2 regions of the Streptomyces sp. NPDC008125 genome follow, and region 1 is predicted to be linked to the other one. Evidence: riboswitches for the same ligand, from Rfam matches in the RefSeq annotation. Region 1 holds a riboswitch; the other holds the start of a gene.
What was found. A riboswitch is a leader RNA that binds a small molecule or an ion and turns the genes downstream of it on or off. The one in region 1 is predicted to bind cyclic di-AMP.

Region 1 (7,345 bases):
GAACGCGGCGCGGCCGGTGAGCCGGGAGCGGTGGGCCTGGCGGCGGTTCTGGGAGCGGTAGACGCGGGCCGCCGTCTGCTCACCGAGCAGCCGCAGCCTGGTCGCGGTGGAGAACCGGTCGCGGTCCTTCACGGCCATGTTCATGCCTCCCCGTCACGCACGTCCGTCCCCGCACACGGTACGGGACCGAGTGCGGGGACGGACGGAGGCTGGTGCCCTCACGGGCAGTGGATCAGCCCTTGAAGCGGGGGAACGCCGAGCGGCCGGCGTACACCGCGGCGTCGTCGAGGATCTCCTCGATGCGCAGCAGCTGGTTGTACTTGGCGACGCGGTCCGAGCGGGCCGGGGCGCCGGTCTTGATCTGACCGCAGTTCACGGCGACGGCGAGGTCGGCGATGGTGACGTCCTCGGTCTCACCGGAACGGTGGGACATCATGCACTTGAAGCCGTTGCGCTGGGCGAGCTCGACGGCGTCCAGGGTCTCGGTCAGCGAACCGATCTGGTTGACCTTGACGAGCAGGGCGTTGGCCGAGCCCTCCTCGATGCCGCGGGCGAGGCGCTCGGGGTTGGTCACGAAGAGGTCGTCGCCGACGATCTGCACCTTGGTGCCGAGCTTGTCGGTGATGACCTTCCAGCCGGCCCAGTCGTCCTCGTACAGCGGGTCCTCGATGGAGACCAGCGGGTACGCGGAGACGAGCTCCTCGTAGTACTCGGTCATCTCGGCGGCCGAGCGGGACTTGCCCTCGAACTCGTACGTGCCGTCCTTGTAGAACTCGGACGCGGCGACGTCGAGCGCGAGCGCGATGTCGCGGCCGGGGACGAAGCCGGCCTCCTTGATGGCCTCGACGATGAGGTCGAGGGCGGCGCGGTTGGACTCGAGGTTCGGGGCGAAGCCGCCCTCGTCGCCGAGACCGGTGGAGAGGCCCTTGGTCTTCAGGACCTTCTTCAGCGTGTGGTACGTCTCGGCACCCCAGCGAAGGGCCTCGGAGAAGGACTCCGCGCCGATCGGGGCGATCATGAACTCCTGGATGTCGACGTTGGAGTCGGCGTGCGACCCACCGTTCAGGATGTTCATCATCGGAACGGGCAGCAGGTGCGCGTTCGGGCCGCCGAGGTAGCGGAAGAGCGGGAGGTCGGCAGCCTCGGAGGCGGCGTGCGCGACGGCCAGCGAGACGCCGAGGATGGCGTTGGCGCCGAGCGAGCCCTTGTTCTCCGTGGCGTCCAGGTCGCACATCGCCTGGTCGATCAGGCGCTGCTCGGTGGCGTCGTAGCCGACGAGCTCCGGGCCGATCTGCTCGATGACGGCGAGGACGGCCTTCTCGACACCCTTGCCCAGGTAACGCTTGGGGTCACCGTCGCGAAGCTCGACGGCCTCGAACGCGCCGGTGGACGCGCCGGACGGAACGGCAGCACGGCCCGTGCTGCCGTCGTCGAGACCAACTTCGACCTCGACCGTGGGGTTACCCCTCGAGTCGAGGATTTCCCGGGCTACGACGACGTCGATGGACGGCACGAGCATCTCCTTCTGGGATGTGACGCTGACTGTGCGGGGCTCTTGAGCCTTGCGACTAGAGCCTAACCGGACACAGGACATCGGCCAGCCGACCGTCCGTCCAGTGACACGGCGAGCCTACACATTGTTTCCGTACGGAACATAACGTGTGGCGATACGGCGTCCGGCGGTCTGCCGTACGCCCGGGAAAGAACGCTTCTCCTTCCCCTCCCCCGGACACGGCCCACGGCCGGGCCGTTCGGGAAAAGGCCCTGGCCCGGCGTGCGGGGGGAGTGCGCGCCGGGCCAGGGAGTGGGAAAGGGGTGCCGCCGGACACCCTCGTTCCGGGGAGGAGAGGTTCGTGATTACTTCAGGTGGAGCTGCTGCCCCGGGAAGATGAGGTCGGCGTCGTCGACGATGTCGTGGTTCAGCTTGAACAGCTTCTGCCAGCCGCCCTTGACACCCTGCTTCTGGGCGATGGTGCTGAGGGTGTCACCGGTGACGACCTTGTACTCGCCGTCGCCCTTCTCGACCTTGCCACCGGTGGGCGTGGTGACGGTCTCGGACTTCTCGGCGGCGGGGCGCTCCTCGCCGCGGGAGGCGGTCTGCGAGTCGGAGGAGCGGTCCGGCGTCGCCGTGGAGGCGCTCTCGTCGGTCGCGGTGGAGCCGGCGCTCGCGGAAGTGTCGGTGCTCGCGGAGGAGTCGGTGCTCGCGGAGGAGGAGCCCGTGCCGACGCCCGGGTCCACACCGTCGTTGGTGAGGTTGCCGGCGCCGGCGCAGGACCAGGCGCCCGGGCCCTGGAGGTCGAGGAGCACCTCGGCGGTGGCGATCTGCTGCTCCTTGGTGGCCAGGTCGGCGCGGGGAGCGTACTTCGTACCGCCGGCGGCGGCCCAGCTGGACTGCGAGAACTGGAGGCCACCGTAGTAGCCGTTGCCGGTGTTGATGGACCAGTTGCCACCGGACTCGCACTGGGCGACGGCGTCCCAGGTGGCGACGGAGGCGGCGGAGGCGTTGGTGGCGCCCATCAGCGGGAGGGCGATGGCGGCACCGGCGACGCCGGCGAGCGTGGCCACACGGACGGCCTTGGACGAGCGGCGGTGCTTACCCTTGCTGGACAGCAGCATGGAAGATCTCCTCACCGACGCCTACGAGGTGAGCTGTCGGGTTCGGGCCAATGAGTTGCCCGGCCACACGTCCTTGCGTGTGGCTTCACCCCTAGCTGGTCCCGGCCCGCCCGTCGTTTCCGACGGGCCGTCCGATTCCGGCGGCTTACCTGGGTCCCCCGCTCCTGCCTACGGCGCTTTCGCGTCTGTTCCCTTCGACCGACGGCAGGATTCGGCGTGACGGTCGACGGGGCCCGCGGTGCGAGCGGCTCTGACCGTAAACAGAGGGAACCCCCACATTCAATGATGGACATATCAGACAATCAGACCTTACTGGCCAGGCCTGAATAACCGTTTCCGCAGGTCAAAGCGGACATCCGCGAACCCTCGTGACCGCGACACGCCGAAACAGCGAAGAGACCCATGTCTCACTTTCGCAAAAGCGGACATAGGCCCCTTAACTGCCCCTCTTTTCGGGCGTTTTTCCCGAGTTTGATCAGTTGGCGGGGGCGGTCTCCGCCGTGTCGGGAACGGTCTCCGGCGTGTCGGAAGCGGCCCCGGTCGCCGTGGAAGCGGTCGGCGTCGTTCCGGTGGCCGCCTGCGCGGACAGGTCGAGCTCCTGGCCGGGCAGGATCAGGTCGGGGTTCGAGCCGATCACGTCCTCGTTGGCCTGGTAGAGCTCGGTCCAGCCGTCCGTCAGGTGCTGCGCGTCGGCGATCGCCCAGAGGTTGTCGCCGGACCGGACCGTGTACGTCCCGTCCGTCGCGAGCGCCTCGTCGTCGCGCGCGTCGCTGTCGCCGCGCGAGGCGTGCCGGCCGGTGTCGCGCGAGGCGTCGGCGGCGGCCTCGTCCGGGTCGGGCGTGCCGCGGTGCTTGCCGCTCGTCGCCGAATCGTCGGTCGCCGCGTCCGTCGTACCGGCCGACGCGCCGCCCTTCGCCCCGCTCGTGCCGGGCGTGGTGCGGCCCGGGGTGGCCGAGCCGGAGGGCGAGCGGGTGGCGGAGGCCCCGGGGCTCGGCGTGGCACTGCTCCGGGTCGAACCGGTCGAACCCGTCGACTCCTTCGAGTCCGTCGCGCCGGAGGTGCCGGTCGAGCCCGAGGTGTCCGTCGACTCCGCGGTGCCGGCCGAGGCGGGTGCGCCGCCCGCGTCCGGGATCGTGCCGGCGGAGGCCCCCGCGTCCGCGGCGGAGACGGAGCCCTGGTCCACACCGATGAGCGAGCCCGCGGGGGCGAGACCGGAGATCACCGCGCACCCGGGCCACGCCTGCGGGCCCTTGGCGTCCAGCACCTTCTCGGCCACGGCTATCTGCTGCGTGCGGCTGGCGAGGTCCGCGCGCTGCGCGTAGTCCGTACCGCCGTAGGCCGCCCAGGTCTCCTGGGAGAACTGCAGCCCGCCGTAGTAGCCGTTGCCGAAGTCGGCGCTCCAGGTGCCGCCGCTCTCGCATTCGGCGACCTTGTCCCAGGTGGTCGCATCCGCGGCGTTGGCGCCGGCCGCGGCGAGGAGCGGAATCGCCAGGGCGGAGCCTGTCACGCCGGCTGCGACGACGATGGCGGGTGCCTGGCGAGGGCGGCGGTGTCTGCCGTTCGCGGAGCCCATGGGAGTGCCTTCCGTGTGACTGACGGGTGAACTGATGCGTCGAACCGTGAACCTAGCGGGACTCGAACGTGTGTCACAAGTCGATGCCTCGCAGATCACGTGAACATCACAGTGTTGACGGAGCGTCACTTCCGCCGACCGCCGGACCCGGCGTGAACTCCACCGGAAGCGTGCGCAGTCCACGCATGATGAGCCCGCCACGCCACCGCAAATCGGCGGTTTCCCCCGCAAGACGCAGGTCAGGAAGGCGCCTCAGCAGGGTCGCGAGGGCGGTCCGGCCCTCCAGCCGGGCGAGCGGCGCTCCCACGCAGTAGTGGATGCCGTGGCCGTAGCCGAGGTGCTGATTGTCACGCCGCGCGAGGTCGAGCGTGTCGGGGTCCTCGAAGCGCGCGGGGTCGCGGTCGGCCGCCGCGAGCACCACGAGTACCGGGTCGCCTGCCGCGATCTCCTCGTCGCCGATGGTCAGCGGTTCGGTGGCGTACCGCCAGGTGGCCAGCTCCACCGGGCCGTCGAAGCGGAGCAGCTCCTCGATGCCGGTGGCGAGCAGCTCCTCCTCCCCCGCCGCCAGGGACGCTTCGAGGCGGGCGCGCTCCTCGGGGTGGCGGAGCAGGGAGTAGGTGCCGTTGCCGATGAGGTTGACGGTGGTCTCGAAACCGGCGAAGAGAAGGATGAAGGCCATCGCGGCGGCCTCGTTCTCCGTGAGGTGCTCGCCGTGGTCGCTGGTCCGGATGAGTTCGGAGATCAGGTCGTCGCCCGGGTTCTCCCGCTTGCGGTGGATGAGTTCGGCGAGGTAGGCGCGCATCCGCTTCACCGAACGCGCCACTCCCCCGCGCGGCCCGCCGCCGTGGCGGATCATCATCCCCGCCCAGTCCCGGAAGTCGTCCTGGTCCTCCTCGGGCACCCCGAGCAGGTCGCAGATGGCGTAGATGGGGAGCGGGAACGCGAAGTCATGGATGAGGTCGGCGGTGCCCTCCGCCACGAACCGGTCGATGAGCCGGTCCGTCAGCTCCTGCACGCGGGGCGCGAACTCCGCGACCCGGCGCGGCGTGAACGCCTTCGACACGAGCCGGCGCAGCCGGGTGTGGTCGGGCGGGTCGATGTTGAGCAGATGGGTCATCAGCTCGGCCTTGCGCTCCCCGGGAATTCCGGTCTTCCCCTTGGCGTGCGCCGACCCGGCGTGGTGGACCGGGTTCTTGGAGAGCCGGTTGTCGGCGAGCGCCTGCCGCGCGTCCGCGTACCGGGTGACCAGCCAGGCTTCGACCCCGCTGGGCAGCGTGGTGCGGTGCACCGGGCTGTGCTCCCGGAGCCAGGCGTATGCCGGGTACGGGTCGGTGGCGAACTCCCAGGTGAAGAGTTCGGGGCCGGTGGGGGCGCGGTGCGCGGGGCATCCGGCGGGGGCGGGGCCACCGGGCTCGCGGTCGGGCTTGGGCTTGTGCGCGGGCTCGCGGTCGGGCTTGGGCTTGTGCGCGGGCTCGCGGTCGGGCTCGGGCTTGTGCGCGGGCTCGCGGTCGGGCTCGGGCTTGTGCGCGGGCTCGCGGTCGGGCTCGGGCTTGTGCGCGGGCTCGCGGTCGGGCTCGCGCGCGGGCTCGGCGGGGCCGTCGTCCACCGGCCGGTCACTCATCGACGGTGTCCGGGGCGCCGACGCCCTCCGCCGCGAGGATGGCGTCACGGTAGGCGCGGGCCGCCGCGCGCAGGGCGGCTTCGGGGTCGACGCCCTCGGCCTCGGCGCGGACGGCGAGGGCGAGCAGTTCGTAGCCGAGGGTGTCGCCGGTGGGCGGGGCGACGTCCAGGTCCGACCCGCGGACCCGGCTGCCGAGCTTCGCCGCGAGGGCCAGCGCGGGCTGACCGAGCGGAATGCCCTCGGTGACCGAGTCACGTCGCTTCTCGACCGCTTTGGTGCGCAGCCAGTGCGCGCGGACGTCGTCGGGGGTCTCGGCGGTCGCGTCGCCGAAGATGTGCGGGTGGCGGCGGATCAGCTTCTCCACCAGCCCGCCCGCCACGTCGTCGACGGAGAAGGGAGCGTCCTCGTCCTCCTCGGCGATCCGCGCGTGGAAGACGACCTGGAGCAGGACGTCCCCGAGCTCCTCGCGGAGTTCGTCGCGGTCGCCGTCCTCGATCGCCTCGACGAGTTCGTACGTCTCCTCGATGGCGTACTTGGCGAGGCCCCGGTGCGTCATCCGCGAGGTCCACGGGCACTCCCGCCGGATCACGTCCATGACCTGGACGAGGTCGAGGAGCCGGGCGCCCGGCAGGTCGTACGAACCGGGGAGCAGCTCCAGGTCGGGCATCCGCACCCGGCCGGAGCCGCCGAGGCGGGCGAGTCCGTCGGTGAGCCGCTGGTCGCCCTCACCGCCGACCAGCACCACCACGGTCCGGTCTCCGGCGCAGGCGTCGACCAGTTCCTCGGCGGTCGGCTCGGCGTGCTCGACGGTGACGCCCGCCTCGCGCAGATACGGCAGCTGTACGTGGTCGGGGGCGCCGCACAGCACGCGGTCGGCGGTGCGCAGCGTCTGCCAGGCGGGCCAGGACAGCAGTCCGGGAGCGACTCGGTGGCTGGCGGTGAGGAGGACGACCCGGCCGGGTGCTTCAGCGTTCACCCGTCGAACCTACCCCGGCGGCGTGTCACCCCGCCGGGACGGTCTCCTGCTGCGCGGAACCGTCCGCTCCGGCACCGTCCCCGCCGGTTGCGGCGGCGTCGGTTCCGGTGGCCTTGGCGAGCCAGGGCGACTGGTAGGTGCCGAGGCGGATCTGCTGGTCGTCCCAGGCTCCGTAGCGCGGGTTGACGTCGATGTGCAGCGACTTCGACGCCTTGGTGAGGGCCGCCGTCACCTTCTGGGTGCCCTCCTGGGTCTGCAGGTCCGCGCCGAGCGACGCCGCGAGCTTCGGCAGCTGGACCTCCTGGCGCAGGTCGCCGTCGATCTGCTCCGGGGAGATCCAGCGCTCCTGGAGGAGCGTCGCGGCCAGTTCGTCCTCGCCGCCGTACTGGGCGACGGCCGCCTGGTGCACCTGCTGGAGCTCCTTGCGGCTGACGGTCACCCCGGCGTCCTCGGCCGCCCGGTCGAGGACCTGGCCGAAGATCAGCCGGTGCAGGGCGGCGCGCGGGAGCTGGCCGGACCCCTTCACCAGCTGGGCGGACTGCGGAGAACTCTGCTGGGC
Region 2 (7,345 bases), on a different contig from region 1:
CAGGGCAACCTCCTGCGCCTTGCCGACCTGGCCGGTTCGACCAACGTGCGGGTCGCCAACGGCGACGCGATCATCCTGCTCCGCGAGATGCTGAAGCCGGAGTCCCTCGACGGCCTGCGGGTGTACTTCCCCGACCCGTGGCCCAAGGTCCGCCACCACAAGCGGCGGCTGATCCAGCCGGACTTCCTGGACCTGGTGTCGGGGCGGATGAAGCCGGGCGCGGTGATCCACTGCGCGACCGACTGGGAGCCGTACGCGGAGCAGATGCTGGAGGTGCTCACCGCGCACCCCCGGTTCGAGAACACCCGGCCCGACGGCGGCTACGCCCCACGTCCCGCGTTCCGGCCACTGACCCGGTTCGAGGGGCAGGGCCTGGACAAGGGCCACGTCGTCCACGACCTGCTGTTCGCCAGGGTCTGACAGCCCGTCGGCCTCGACGGGGGCCTGACGGGAACCTCCTGGTCGTTTGTCGGTCCCGCTCGTTAGGGTCGGAACATGTCCGCCGGGCCAGAGCAGTACCAGCAGTCCCAGCCCGCCGTCCCCGTGCTCGAGGAGCAGCGGATCGGCGAGATCCTGGGCGCCGTCCCGGAGCGTGCCCACTGGCGCTACCGCCCGCGCCGCGTCGGGATGGTGTGGCGCAGCAAGGCGTTCCGCGCGGGCGCGGTGATCGTCACGCTGGCCATCTGCGGGCTGCTCATCCTCGCGCTCGTGCGCAGGGAGACCGGCACCGAGGGGTTCCTCGTGGGTCTCGGGCTCGCCGTGCTGCCGGTGCCGCTCCTGATGGCGGCGTTCCGCTGGCTGGACCGGGTCGAGCCGGCGCCCTGGCGGAATCTGCTGTTCGCCTTCGCCTGGGGTTCGTGCGCGGCGGCGCTGGTCGCGATCGTCGCGAACTCCTTCGCGACGTACTGGATAGCGAACCTCTCGGCGGACCCCTCCGGCGCCGACACCCTGGGCGCCACGGTCGTCGCGCCGATCGTCGAGGAGAGCGCCAAGGGCGCCGCCGTGCTGATGCTCTTCCTGTTCCGCAGACGGGAGTTCGGCGGGGTCGTCGACGGGATCGTGGCGGCGGGCTTCACCGCGACCGGATTCGCGTTCAGCGAGAACATCCTCTATCTCGGCAGTGCCTTCGGCGAGGACCGGCAGCTGGGGACGGTCGGAATCGCCTCGGTGACGGTCGGCACCTTCTTCGTACGGATCGTCCTGTCGCCCTTCGCGCACCCGGTGTTCACGGCGCTCACGGGCATCGGCTTCGGTCTCGCCGCCGCCGGGCGCCGCCGCAGGTTTCGCCGGATCGCGCTGCCGCTGCTGGGGCTGGTGTGCGCGATGGGCATGCACGCCCTGTGGAACGGTTCGGCGGCCTGGCGGCCGTACGGCTTCTACCTGGTCTACGGCGTCGTCATGATGCCGGTGTTCGGACTGCTGACCTGGCTGGCGATCTGGTCGCGCAGGCGGGAGCTGCGGACGCTCGCCGCCGAGTTCCCGGCGTACGCGGTGGCCGGCTGGCTCACCCCGGCCGAGCCGCTCGCACTGGGCTCGATGCGCGCCCGGGGCATGGCGCGTGACCTGGCCCGGCACTGGCACGGCGCGTCGGACCGGGCCAGGGGCCGGGCGGCGGCCCGTGCCGTCGCCGAGTACGAGTCGTTCGCGACCTCGCTGGCCGCGCTGCGGCGGGACGCCCGGCGCGGTGCGGTGGGCGCCGACTTCGCGGCGCGCGAGCAGGAGTTGCTGCACCACCTGTGGGCGCGCCGGGAGTTCGCGGCCCCCGCGCTGAGCCAGGCGGCCCGCAGCGTGTTCCGCCCGGCCGTCCGCCGCCCGGTGCCCGTCCCGTACGGCCGCCGAGCCCACGGTGGACACGGCGGTGTCCACGCGGCGCACGGAACCCACGCCGCGCACGGAGCCCACGCGGCGCACGGAGCCCACGCGGCCGGGGGCTACCCGCCCCCGGCGCCGTACGGAACCGGTCCGGCGTCCCCGTACGGCCCCGAGCCGCAGGCCTCCCCGGGCCCGGCTCCGGAGCCGCAGGCCCCCCGGGCCCGGCTCCGGCCCCCCACCAGCCGCCGCACCGGGAGTACGGGGGGCACAATCCCTATCTGCACCCGCCGCAGTAGGGCTTCTCGTCCGGATCACGCTGGGCTCGCGGGGCCCCGATCCGGCCTGGTCAAGACCGATCCGAACGAAAGACCCCGGTCCGCGCTCAGGCGGAGGCTTCGGTGAGCCGGTCCAGTTCCTGGTCGCTCAGCGCGAGGTCGGCGACCGCGAGCAGCGCGGGGAGCTGTTCGGGCGTACGGGCTGAGGCGATCGGCGCCACGACCGTGGGGCGGGACGCGAGCCAGGCCAGCGCGACGGTGGCGGTCTCGGCCCCGTGGGCCTCGGCCACGGCGTCGAGCGCGCTCAGTACCTTCTGCCCCCGCTCGGACTCCAGGTGTGCTCCGGCCTTCTCGGCGCGGGCGCTGTCCACCTGCGTGCCGGGCCGGTACTTGCCGGTGAGGAAGCCGGAGGCCAGCGCGTAGTACGGGACCGCGCCGAGACCGGTCTCGGCTGCGAGGTCCTGGGCGGGGCCCTCGTAGGTGTCGCGGGAGACCAGGTTGTAGTGCGGCTGGAGGGCGACGTACCTGGCCAGTCCCTCGCGCTCGGAGAACGCGAGCGAGGCGCGCAGGCGCTCGGGGCTGATGTTGGACGCGCCGATCTCGCGGACCTTGCCCTCCTTCACCAGCTGGTCGAGGGCGGTGACGATCTCCTCCACCGGGACGCTCTCGTCGTCGTAATGGGTGTAGTAGAGGTCGATGTAGTCGGTGTCGAGCCGCCGCAGGGACTCCTCCACCGCACTCTTGATCGTGCCGGTGGCGAGCCCCCGGTACGCGGGGTGGGCACCGACCTTGGTGGCGACGACGACGTCCGCGCGGTTGCCGCGGGCCTTGAGCCACTTGCCGACGAGGGTTTCCGATTCACCGCCCTGATTGCCCGGGACCCAGGCCGAGTACGCGTCGGCGGTGTCGACGAAGTTGCCGCCGGCCGCGGCGTAGGCGTCGAGAACCGCGAAGGACTCGGCCTCGTCGGCGGTCCAGCCGAAGACGTTGCCGCCGAGGGCGAGGGGGAAGACCTCGATGCCGGACGTGCCGAGCTTGCGGAGAGAAGAAGTCATGAGGGGTTCAACGAAACGGGCTGAGGGCCGTATTCCGGTCAGCGGCTCCGAATCGTGGCCGGTCGCCGTCCCGGGGCGCGCTCCTCGCTCGTACTCCGCGTCCGTGCTCGGGGCGCAGGGCGCCCGTGCCCGGGGCGGACGGGCAACCGTCGGCGGAGAGAGAACCGCGGGAGGAGAGAAACGAGGGTGGGCGGAGAACCGGCAGCCCTGACGTCCTGGGGGGGTAGAGCGTCAAGGCTGCCGGGGTTCAGGGGCTCGGCGATACGCCGAGCGTCAGACGGTGAGGCCCTTGCCGGTCAGCCAGGCCATCGGGTCGATGCCGGCGCCGTCCGGGGTGTGGATTTCGAGGTGGAGGTGCGGGCCGGTGACGTTGCCGGTGGCTCCGACGCGGCCGATGGTGTCGCCCGTGCTGACCTGCTGGCCGACGACCACGTCCATGGAGGACTGGTGGCAGTACCAGACCTCCGTACCGTCGTCGAGCTCCAGGACCGTGCGGTACCCGTACGAGCCCGACCAGCCCGCGGACTTGACCGTTCCACCGTGCACGGCCTTGACCGGGGTGCCGGTCGGCGCGGCGAAGTCCAGGCCGGTGTGCTGCCCGGAGGCCCACATCGTGCCGGCTTCTCCGAAGGTGGAGGTGATCGTGTACGCGGAGGTGGGGAGCGAGTAGCTGGCGGCGAGCTTGGCGAGCCTCTCGGCCTCGGCCTTCTTCGCCGCGGCCTCCTCGGCCGCCTTCTTTTCCGCGGCGGCCTTCGCCTCCGCCTCGTCCTGCTGCTTCTTCGCCTCGGTGGCGGCCTTGGTGGCGGCCGCCGCCTCCTCGGCCGCCTTCGCGTCCGCGTCGGCGGCGGACTGCTGCTGCTCGGCCTGCTGGAGGATGCGGGCGCGCAGGGCCTCGCCCGCGTCGGTGGCACCCTGCTCGGTCTCCGCCGTGGTGAGCCCGGCGGTGGTGAACGGCGCGGCCGCGGCGACCGGGGCGGGGGTGTCGTGGGACTCGACCGCGGTGATCAGAGCGCCCAGCCCGGGCACGGACGTGGCGTCGGGGAGGTTGTCCGCGAGCGCATCGGGAAGAGAGATGGAGACCGGCGGCTTGCTCTGCGCGGTGGCCATGCCGCCCGCACCGACGGCCGCGATGACGCCGACCCCGAGGACGGTGGAACTACGCGCGAGACCACGCTGCTTGGCCACGCGGTGCCGGCCGCGGACGGGGCGGAGGGAATCCTCGGTGGGGTTCCATTCCTCCCACGCCTTGTCGGAGTCGCCGGGGGAGCCGAAACCGTCGAGGGTGGCAAAGGGCGACGGGGCCTCTGGGGCAGGCTGGTTGGACGCCACGGGGGCGCACTCCTTTCCTTCCTTCTCGCCTACCGGGTTAGCTGACGGGTTCGGAGCAGGAAGGTCTCCTACGGACGCCTGACGTCTCTGATCGAGACACAGGTGTCCGATTCACCCCAAGAAGGTGGTTCCCCGGTTCCCTTGCGGAATTCGGCGCTCGCGCACGGCGCCGTCTCTGACGACGGCTGGGACGACCGCGCTGCGTTATCGAACGTTAATAGACAGACGGCTTCGATTCCAAGCCGTCCCCCTTGATCATTCCCACTTCAGGGCGGTATTTACCACCGCATATCACCACTCAACAGGGCGACTTGCGGACAATCGGTGCGCCCCGACTTTTCTGACGGTGTGTCATATGTTATCGAGCGGCACCGGTCTGCTACGGAACGTCGCCACACTCGTCCGACGCCCTCGGGGGAGGTCGGAAGGGCCTCGGGACGGCGGCCCGCACCACCGCGTCAGCCGTCCCCCCGGCCGACGATCGGCACGGTGGTCCGGCGCTCCGGCTGGTCCTCCGCCGGCCGGGCGACCGCGAGCAGCGCCAGGTCGTCCGTCGAGCGGCCACCGGTGTGCAGCCGGACGTCGTCGGTGAGCGCCGTCAGCAGCTCGTCCGGACCGGGGAAGATCCGCCCGCGCAGCCGCTCCGCCGGGTCGTAGAACACGCCCGCCCGGTCGCGCGCCTCGGAGAGCCCGTCCGTATAGGTCAGCAGGGTCGCGCCCGGCGGCAGATCCCACTCGTCCACCTGGTCCGGCCAGACGCCCAGCGCCATGCCGAGAGGGAGTGCGGGCATGCTCGGCCGCAGCACGTCCAGCTCTCCTCCGGCATGGAGCAGCAACGGTTCGGGGTGGCCCCGGTTGACGATCCGCAGAGTCGCGGAGCCCTGCGGGATCTCGGCGAGCACCGCGGTGACGAACCCCTCCACCGGGTCCAGCCCCCCGCGCCGCGCGGCGTCCCTGGCCAGCGCCCGCTCCAGCCGTTGCGCCACGCCGTCCAGCGTCTCCTCCTGCTCGGCGGCCTCCCGGAAGGCGCCGATGATCACCGCCACCGCCTCGACCGCGTCGAGCCCCTTGCCTCGTACGTCACCGAGCACGAGGCGTACGCCGTACGGGGTGTCCGCGACGGCGAAGAGGTCGCCGCCGACGTACTCGTCCGCCTGCGCCGCCTCGTACCGCGCGGCGACATGGAGCCCGCCGACCCGGTCGGCCGGCACGGGCAGCACCGCGCGCATGGCGGTCTCCGCGATGATCCGGGCGGAAGCGAGCTGCTCGTTGCCGCGCCGTACGACGCCGTTGATGACGAGCGCCAGCACAGCGGCGGTGAAGACGGTGAGCGTCTCGATGATCGGGACGATCTGCCCGATGGTGCCCACGTACACCCGCATCGCGATGACGGCGGTCAGCGAGGCGACACCGATCCGGATGGTCCCCGCCCGGGAAGCGAACGGAGCGGCGATGAGCGGGGCGGCGACGAACAGGGGCACCGCCGTGAAGCGGGGCGGCGAAGCGATGTCGAAAGCGAGTCCGCCGACGATGAGCAGGGCAGGCAGCATCCGCACGAAGCGCCGGGCACCCACACCCCCGGCCATCCAGCCATGCTCGTACAGCGGTTTCCCCACCTCTGCGCTTCTCCTGCCCTGTCCCGCCACGGCTGCGGAACCTACCGCGCCCCGCCCAGGCTGGCCCGAACCGCGCCGCGCGGCGACTCCTCGTCGTCCATAGGGGGGAGCGCGCGACTCCCCTTCGAGCGCCCCCACCGCCGGCGTACGCCGGGCGGTCAGGACCGGCGAAGCGATGGGTTCCACGCCGCGAGCCCAAGCGCGCCGCAGGCGGAACCGGCGGACCGGTTGCCCCGGCCTTCCCGGGCGCCCGCCCACGCAGGCGGTCGGACGACAACGAACCGCGCAGGCGTGCGAGACATTTCCTGGATGGACCACTTCATGCCCGGTTCGGCAGATCGTTATGCCGCAGGATCGCGTACGCGAGCGAGTCCAGGGCCGAGCGGGCGCGCGCCCACGGAAACGACTCGGGCCCGGCGCGCTGTGCGTGCCGGGCCCGGGCCTTCAGTAGCGGGGACAGGATTTGAACCTGCGACCTCTGGGTTATGAGCCCAGCGAGCTACCGAGCTGCTCCACCCCGCGTCGTTGAACACAACTCTACGCCATCCTGAGCGGGCTCTTGACCACCCCGGCGTACGACCGCCCGGGAGACGGCAGGAAGCGGGCGCCGCGGAGTCGGCTCGGGCCGGCCCGAGCCCCGCCGGGGCCACCCGGTGAGGCGTGGGGGCGACAGTGCGCGAACAGGCGCAGACCGGAAGCCCGCGGACTGCGGAGAGGTGCCAAGCCCCCTCTCCACCGCGTGGTTTGGGTCTCACGTGCCCCTGCTCCCACACCACCACGGGCGCGGAACAGCACAGTTGAGGACGACGTGTCGCAGCGCGTTGCACAACGGTGCTTCTGCCTCGGGCAGTTGCCATGCGTGCACTTCTGGCCAAGGATGTGGCTGCATCCCCCAGAACCGGCGGGCTGCCCGTGAGGACGCGTGCCCCCGAGGCGGCGGTTTTCGCCTGCCCCGGCGCCGGCCACGCGCCCCGGTCCCGCAACGCAGCCCCCTCTGGAGGACTCCGCCATGACCACCTCTGCCACTTCCACCCCTTCTGCACCTGCCCCTTCCGCTCCGCCGGAGGCATCTCTCGGGACCCGGGTACGCACGTCGGCGGCGAGCGCGATCATCGGCGGCCTCGCCGGGGCCGTGATGAGCGCGGTGGTGGTCTACTTCCTCATCGGCATGCCGGACGGCGAGGGCACCAATGCCCTGAACAACGCGATATCCGGCCTGATCAGCGGCTTCCTGGCCGGCTTCATCGGCCTGATGATC

Region 2: another riboswitch for cyclic di-AMP. It lies ahead of ACFZAX_RS23340 (peptidoglycan DD-metalloendopeptidase family protein); the one in region 1 lies ahead of ACFZAX_RS08770 (transglycosylase family protein).

Annotation. Positions count from the first base shown of each region.
Region 1 covers NZ_JBIBHR010000004.1:211,320-218,664, reverse strand. Annotated here, with positions in the region: gene ACFZAX_RS08780 (septum formation initiator family protein) at 1-138, opposite strand, end outside; gene eno (phosphopyruvate hydratase) at 233-1,519, opposite strand; gene ACFZAX_RS08770 (transglycosylase family protein) at 1,858-2,616, opposite strand; cyclic di-AMP (ydaO/yuaA leader) riboswitch at 2,620-2,802, opposite strand; gene ACFZAX_RS08765 (transglycosylase family protein) at 3,092-4,189, opposite strand; gene ACFZAX_RS08760 (cytochrome P450) at 4,296-5,810, opposite strand; gene ACFZAX_RS08755 (nucleoside triphosphate pyrophosphohydrolase) at 5,803-6,786, opposite strand; gene ACFZAX_RS08750 (SurA N-terminal domain-containing protein) at 6,812-7,345, opposite strand, start outside.
Region 2 covers NZ_JBIBHR010000014.1:17,265-24,609, forward strand. Annotated here, with positions in the region: gene trmB (tRNA (guanosine(46)-N7)-methyltransferase TrmB) at 1-420, shown strand, start outside; gene ACFZAX_RS23330 (PrsW family glutamic-type intramembrane protease) at 496-2,214, shown strand; gene ACFZAX_RS23335 (aldo/keto reductase) at 2,195-3,142, opposite strand; gene ACFZAX_RS23340 (peptidoglycan DD-metalloendopeptidase family protein) at 3,416-4,471, opposite strand; cyclic di-AMP (ydaO/yuaA leader) riboswitch at 4,483-4,637, opposite strand; gene ACFZAX_RS23345 (SpoIIE family protein phosphatase) at 4,930-6,057, opposite strand; tRNA gene ACFZAX_RS23350 (tRNA-Met) at 6,536-6,609, opposite strand; gene ACFZAX_RS23355 (hypothetical protein) at 7,097-7,345, shown strand, end outside.